Regions from separate parts of the Geobacillus lituanicus genome, predicted to be linked through region 2. Evidence: a T-box and tRNA genes for the amino acid it is inferred to sense, from the RefSeq annotation. Region 2 holds a T-box; the other holds one or more tRNA genes.
What was found. A T-box is a leader RNA that pairs with one kind of tRNA and senses whether it is charged. The one in region 2 lies ahead of ileS (isoleucine--tRNA ligase), so its partner is inferred to be a tRNA-Ile.
Positions count from the first base shown of each region.

Region 1: it encodes a tRNA-Ile, which carries the amino acid that the T-box ahead of ileS (isoleucine--tRNA ligase) is inferred to sense. The anticodon was not compared.

Region 1 is NZ_CP194773.1:884,744-888,127, forward strand. It holds tRNA gene ACR1UW_RS04390 (tRNA-Thr) at 1-56, shown strand, start outside; tRNA gene ACR1UW_RS04395 (tRNA-Lys) at 358-431, shown strand; tRNA gene ACR1UW_RS04400 (tRNA-Gly) at 439-513, shown strand; tRNA gene ACR1UW_RS04405 (tRNA-Leu) at 521-606, shown strand; tRNA gene ACR1UW_RS04410 (tRNA-Arg) at 610-684, shown strand; tRNA gene ACR1UW_RS04415 (tRNA-Pro) at 690-763, shown strand; tRNA gene ACR1UW_RS04420 (tRNA-Ala) at 772-847, shown strand; tRNA gene ACR1UW_RS04425 (tRNA-Met) at 863-939, shown strand; tRNA gene ACR1UW_RS04430 (tRNA-Ile) at 945-1,021, shown strand; tRNA gene ACR1UW_RS04435 (tRNA-Ser) at 1,039-1,129, shown strand; tRNA gene ACR1UW_RS04440 (tRNA-Thr) at 1,690-1,765, shown strand; tRNA gene ACR1UW_RS04445 (tRNA-His) at 1,774-1,846, shown strand; tRNA gene ACR1UW_RS04450 (tRNA-Gly) at 2,170-2,240, shown strand; tRNA gene ACR1UW_RS04455 (tRNA-Ile) at 2,247-2,323, shown strand; tRNA gene ACR1UW_RS04460 (tRNA-Asn) at 3,011-3,085, shown strand; tRNA gene ACR1UW_RS04465 (tRNA-Ser) at 3,093-3,185, shown strand; tRNA gene ACR1UW_RS04470 (tRNA-Glu) at 3,191-3,262, shown strand.
Region 2 is NZ_CP194773.1:1,401,148-1,404,531, forward strand. It holds gene ACR1UW_RS07115 (YlmH family RNA-binding protein) at 1-586, shown strand, start outside; gene ACR1UW_RS07120 (DivIVA domain-containing protein) at 663-1,175, shown strand; T-box leader at 1,273-1,493, shown strand; gene ileS (isoleucine--tRNA ligase) at 1,546-3,384, shown strand, end outside.

The sequences.
Region 1 (3,384 bases), 520 kb from region 2:
GGTAGAGCAACTGACTTGTAATCAGTAGGTTGCGGGTTCAAGTCCTGCAGCCGGCATCTTCCATTTTGAAAAAATTCAACTAGCGAAACATGAGCTCAGAAACGAGCGATACATCTTCGAATAGGCTTCGAGTTGCCTCGACACACTTGCTTCCTCGAATAAGCTGGGAGAGGAAGAGGCAGGTAGAGTGAAATGAAGCTTAGAGTGTTATCCTAACCATGAGCCATTAGCTCAGTAACGAGCGTTGCATCTTCGAGTTCGCTGCGAGTTGCCCCGACGCACTTGACTTCTTCGAATAAGCTTGTAGAGGAAGGGGCAGGTAGAGTGAAATGAAGCTTAGAGTGTTATCCTAACCATGAGCCATTAGCTCAGTAGGTAGAGCATTCTGACTTTTAATCAGAGGGTCGGAGGTTCGAGTCCTCCATGGCTCATCGTTTTGCGGAAGTAGTTCAGCGGTAGAACACCACCTTGCCAAGGTGGGGGTCGCGGGTTCGAACCCCGTCTTCCGCTCCACTCGCCCGCCGGGGTGGCGGAATTGGCAGACGCACAGGACTTAAAATCCTGGGGTAGGTAACTACCGTGCCGGTTCGAGTCCGGCCCTCGGCACGTGCGCTCGTAGCTCAATTGGATAGAGCATTCTGACTACGGATCAGAAGGTTAGGGGTTCGAATCCTCTCGAGCGCGTTCATCGGGAAGTAGCTCAGCTTGGTAGAGCACACGGTTCGGGTCCGTGAGGTCGCAGGTTCAAATCCTGTCTTCCCGATTTTCCATGGGGCCTTAGCTCAGCTGGGAGAGCGCCTGCTTTGCAAGCAGGAGGTCATCGGTTCGATCCCGATAGGCTCCACCACTAATATTTTGATTTGGCGGTGTAGCTCAGCTGGCTAGAGCGTACGGTTCATACCCGTGAGGTCGGGGGTTCGATCCCCTCCACCGCCACCATTATCGGACCTTTAGCTCAGCTGGTTAGAGCAGACGGCTCATAACCGTCCGGTCGTAGGTTCGAGTCCTACAAGGTCCACCATTGCTAAGTTTCTTTTTGGAGGAGTACCCAAGTGGTTGAAGGGGTCGGTCTTGAAAACCGAGAGGCGCCGCAAGGCGCGCGGGGGTTCGAATCCCTCCTCCTCCGCCATTTAACGGATTTCCGAAAGAAGTCTCCCACCTCAAGGAACGCGAAGGGTGTAACCCAGTGAGTGGGAGATGAATATCGGTTGGCGTTAGCCAACGAATAGGATAGAATATGGCTAGAACGGACACCTTCGGAACGAAGGGAAGCGTAAAGGGTTCTTGTGTGTGGCTTACCGTTCGGCGAACACGCACAAGTCGCTTGAAGCCTCCACCTCTAAGCGAAGCGTAGGTGGCGGGTAGTTCACATTCAAGTTCATGTTAAATGTGCCGGCTTAGCTCAATTGGTAGAGACGAGCGTCGGCATCATTGAATTGGCTTCGAGTTGCCTCGACGCACTCAGCTTCCTCGAATCAGCTTGCAGAGGAAGAGGCACAACCGAGAGCGGATCATATGAGCCAGTAACTCATGTTAAATGTGCCGGCTTAGCTCAATTGGTAGAGACGAGCGTCGGCATCATTGAATTGGCTTCGAGTTGCCTCGACGCACCTAGCTTCCTCGAATCAGCTTGTAGAGGAAGAGGCACAACCAAGCAGATCATATGAGCCAGTAACTCATGTTAAATGTGCCGGCTTAGCTCAATTGGTAGAGCAACTGACTTGTAATCAGTAGGTTGCGGGTTCAAGTCCTGCAGCCGGCACCAGAAATATGGCGGCTATGGCGAAGTGGTTAACGCACCAGATTGTGGCTCTGGCATGCGTGGGTTCGATTCCCACTAGTCGCCCTTTTTCTTCTTTAAAATTTTATATGCAGGTGTAGTTTAGTGGTAAAACCGCAGCCACGAGCATCTGCATCATCGAATTGGCTTCGAGTTGCCCCGACGCATCTGGCTTCTGTGAACCAGCTGGTAGAGGAAGGGGCATGGAAGCAGCGTGGCGGATGTTCAACTAAATGATATGCGGGTGTAGTTTAGTGGTAAAACCTCAGCCACGAGCATCTGCATCATCGAATCTGCTTCGAGTTGCCCCGACGCATCTGGCTTCTGTGAATCAGCTGGTAGAGGAAGGGGCATGGAAGCAGCGTGGCGGATGTTAAGCCAAATATTATGCGGGTGTAGTTTAGTGGTAAAACCTCAGCCTTCCAAGCTGATGTCGTGGGTTCGATTCCCATCACCCGCTTTTGAGGGGCCTATAGCTCAGCTGGTCAGAGCGCACGCCTGATAAGCGTGAGGTCGGTGGTTCAAGTCCACTTAGGCCCACCATTTTCCATTGCATATTGTCAGATGATTCGTTATAATACTTAATGAACGTTCTTGTGCGTGCATGGTTCCGCTTGCCTCGATGCATTTTGCTTCCTTGCATTCGCTAGTAGAGGAAGGGACAGGACAAGTATTGGGCTAGGTTTCTTACTCATCATTCCGCAATAGCTCAGCGACGAGCAGGTGCATCGTCGAATATGCTTCGAGTTGTCCCGACGCATCTAGCTTCCTTGAATTTGCTGGCAGAGGAAGGGACAGGGCAAGTATTGGGCTAGGTTTCTTACTCATCATTCCGCAATAGCTCAGCGACGAGCAGGTGCATCGTCGAATATGCTTCGAGTTGTCCCGACGCATCTAGCTTCCTTGAATTTGCTGGCAGAGGAAGGGACAGGGCAAGTATTGGGCTAGGTTTCTTGCTCATCATTCCGCAATAGCTCAGCGACGAGCAGGTGCATCGTCGAATATGCTTCGAGTTGTCCCGACGCATCTAGCTTCCTTGAATTTGCTGGCAGAGGAAGGGACAGGGCAAGTATTGGGCTAGGCTTCTTGCTCATCATTCCGCAATAGCTCAGCGACGAGCAGGTGCATCGTCGAATATGCTTCGAGTTGTCCCGACGCATTTGGCTTCCTTGAATTTGCTGGCAGAGGAAGGGACAGGATAAGTTTTGTGCTAGGCTTCTTGCTCATCATTCCGCAATAGCTCAGCGGTAGAGCAACCGGCTGTTAACCGGTAGGTCGTAGGTTCGAATCCTACTTGCGGAGCCATTTCTTTGGAGAAGTACCCAAGTGGCTGAAGGGGACGGTTTGCTAAACCGTTAGGTCGCAGTTTTGCGGCGCGCGGGTTCAAATCCCGCCTTCTCCGCCATAAGCGGCCCGTTGGTCAAGTGGTTAAGACACCGCCCTTTCACGGCGGTAACACGGGTTCGAATCCCGTACGGGTCACTGGTTAGTGGCACCAGACAACCTGGTGCCTTTTTCTGCAATCTTTTTTTGTCGATTTTTGCGTTTTTTTCTTGCTGTCTAGGCTCTTTTTTGTTATAATAGCCAATGTATATTAAGGGTTG
Region 2 (3,384 bases):
TTTGTTTGTCGAGCGGAAGCGGGCGCTTTTGTATCCGCCGTATTTCGAACCGAATGAGGAGGATTATGACATCGCCTTGTTCGCTGTCCGCTATCCAGGCAAATTCGTTTCCCTTGAACACCGCGACGTCTTAGGAGCGCTCATGTCGCTCGGCTTGCGGCGGGGCAAGTTCGGCGACATTCTCGTCCAAGGAGGAGAGATCCAATTTTTTGCCGCCGCCGAGGTGGCCGATTACATTCGCCTCCATGTCGGGACGATCGGCAAAGCGCCGGTTTCGCTTGAGCTGTTGCCGCTGTCAGCTGCCATGTCGCTTGCCGAAACGTGGGAGGAAGGAACGGTCACGGTGTCTTCTCTAAGGCTCGATGCGGTGCTTGCCCAGGCGTTCCGCCTCGCGCGCGAGAAAGCGAAGACGCTCATTGAAAGCGGGCTCGTCAAAGTGAACTGGAAGGTGGTGGACAAGCCCGATTTTGTATGCGGGCCGGGCGATGTCCTGTCGGCGCGCGGGTTTGGTCGCTGCAAGCTGTTTTCCGTCGAGGGGATGACGAAAAAAGAACGCTGGCGCATCCGGCTGGGCCGTCAAAAATAATCGAATCGCAGCAGGAAATGGGCTGATCGTGTCGAATGAAGGAAGAAAAGGAATGATGGAGACGGAGGTGGCCATTGTGCCGTTGACGCCATTGGATATTCACAATAAGGAATTCAGCCGCGGATTTCGCGGGTATGACGAAGATGAAGTGAATGAGTTTTTGGATCAAATTATTAAAGATTACGAAATGCTCATCCGTGAAAAAAAGCAGCTGGAAGAAAAAGTGGCCGAACTGACGGAAAAATTGAATTACTTTTCCAACATTGAAGAAACGTTAAATAAGTCGATTCTTGTGGCTCAGGAAGCAGCGGAAGAAGTGAAGCGCAACGCACAAAAAGAGGCGAAGCTGATCATTAAAGAAGCGGAGAAAAACGCGGAGCGCATCATCGGCGACGCGTTGGCCAAATCGCGGAAAATCGCGCTGGAAATCGAAGAACTCAAGCGGCAGTCGAAAGTGTTCCGCGCTCGCTTCCGCATGCTCGTTGAGGCGCAGCTCGATATGATCAACAGCCGTGACTGGGACGAGTTGATGGAATACGAGACGCCTGATCTCGAAGAAGAGGTGAAAGAGCCGTTGTCTCAGCCTTGACGAACCGAGGCCATGTCGGGTATAATCATTGGCAAAAATCACTGCACCAGCCGCCGTGGGAGGCGGTTGGCTTTTTTCCGGATGAATAGTGAAATAGTCATCGACGATGAAAGGGACAGTAGCTCTTGAACGGCCGGTCGCAGCGAGCCGGGGATGGTGGAAGCCTGGCATCGGCGCAAGAGTGAACATCACCCTGGAGTTCCATGCCGAACATCCAGTAGGCCATGGCGCGTCATTCCCGTTACGAATGAAAAGTGGGCTGTGCGTCGTTTGCATGGCCAAGAAGGGTGGTACCGCGAGACCGTTCTCGTCCCTTGCCGGGGGAGAACGGTTTTTTATTTGGAATCTAGCGTTCGAAGGAGGAGCGAAGATGGACTACAAAGAGACGCTGCTTATGCCGCAAACCGAGTTCCCGATGCGCGGCAACTTGCCGAAGCGGGAGCCGGAGATGCAAAAAAAATGGGAGGAAATGGACATTTACCGGAAAGTGCAGGAGCGGACGAAAGGGCGTCCGTTGTTCGTGCTGCATGACGGCCCGCCGTATGCCAACGGGGATATTCATATGGGCCATGCGCTGAACAAAATTTTAAAAGACATCATCGTCCGCTACAAATCGATGAGCGGCTATTGCGCGCCGTACGTGCCGGGCTGGGATACGCACGGCTTGCCGATCGAAACGGCGCTCGCGAAGCAAGGCGTCGACCGCAAATCGATGAGCGTCGCCGAGTTTCGCAAGTTGTGCGAGCAATACGCGTATGAACAAATCGACAACCAGCGCCGGCAGTTCAAGCGGCTCGGTGTGCGCGGCGACTGGGACAACCCGTACATTACGCTCAAACCGGAGTACGAAGCCCAGCAAATTAAAGTGTTCGGCGAAATGGCGAAAAAAGGGCTCATCTACAAAGGGTTGAAGCCGGTCTATTGGTCCCCGTCAAGCGAATCGGCGCTCGCCGAAGCGGAAATCGAATATAAAGACAAGCGTTCGCCGTCGATTTATGTCGCCTTCCCGGTGAAAGACGGCAAAGGCGTGCTTGAGGGCGATGAGCGAATCGTCATTTGGACGACGACGCCGTGGACGATTCCGGCGAACTTGGCGATCGCCGTCCATCCGGAGCTGGACTACCATGTCGTGGAAACAAACGGACAAAAATACGTGGTCGCTGCTGCCCTGGTCGAGTCGGTGGCGAACGAAGTCGGCTGGGACGCATGGTCGGTCGTCAAAACGGTCAAAGGAAACGAGCTTGAATACGTCGTGGCGAGACATCCGTTTTATGAGCGCGACTCGCTTGTCGTCTGCGGTGAACACGTCACGACCGACGCCGGCACGGGCTGCGTCCATACGGCGCCGGGCCACGGGGAAGACGACTTTCTCGTTGGGCAAAAATATGGGCTTCCGGTCCTTTGCCCGGTTGATGAGCGCGGCTACATGACCGAGGAAGCGCCGGGATTTACCGGGATGTTTTACGAAGACGCCAACAAGGCGATTACACAGAAGCTTGAGGAAGTCGGCGCTTTGTTGAAGCTTGGGTTTATCACCCACTCGTATCCGCACGACTGGCGGACAAAGCAGCCGACGATTTTCCGGGCGACAACGCAATGGTTTGCATCGATCGATAAAATCCGCAGCGAGCTGCTTCAAGCGATTAAGGAAACGAAATGGATTCCGGAGTGGGGGGAAATCCGCATCCACAACATGGTGCGCGACCGCGGCGACTGGTGCATTTCCCGCCAACGCGCCTGGGGGGTGCCGATTCCGGTCTTTTACGGCGAAAACGGTGAACCGATCATCACCGATGAGACGATTGAGCATGTGTCGAACTTGTTCCGCCAATACGGATCGAACGTCTGGTTTGAGCGCGAGGCGAAAGACTTGCTGCCGGAAGGATTCACTCATCCGTCGAGCCCGAACGGCATCTTTACGAAAGAAACGGACATTATGGATGTCTGGTTTGACTCCGGTTCGTCGCACCAAGCCGTGTTGGTCGAACGCGACGATCTCGTGCGTCCGGCTGATTTGTACTTGGAAGGCTCCGACCAATACCGCGGCTGGTTCAACTCATCGCTGTCCACCGCCGTTGCCGTCACCGGCAAAGCGCCGTATAAAGGCGTGTTGAGCCACGGCTTTGTCTTGGACGGCGAAGGGCGGAAAATGAGCAAGTCGCTCGGCAACGTCGTCGTGCCGGCGAAAGTGATGGAACAGTTTGGCGCC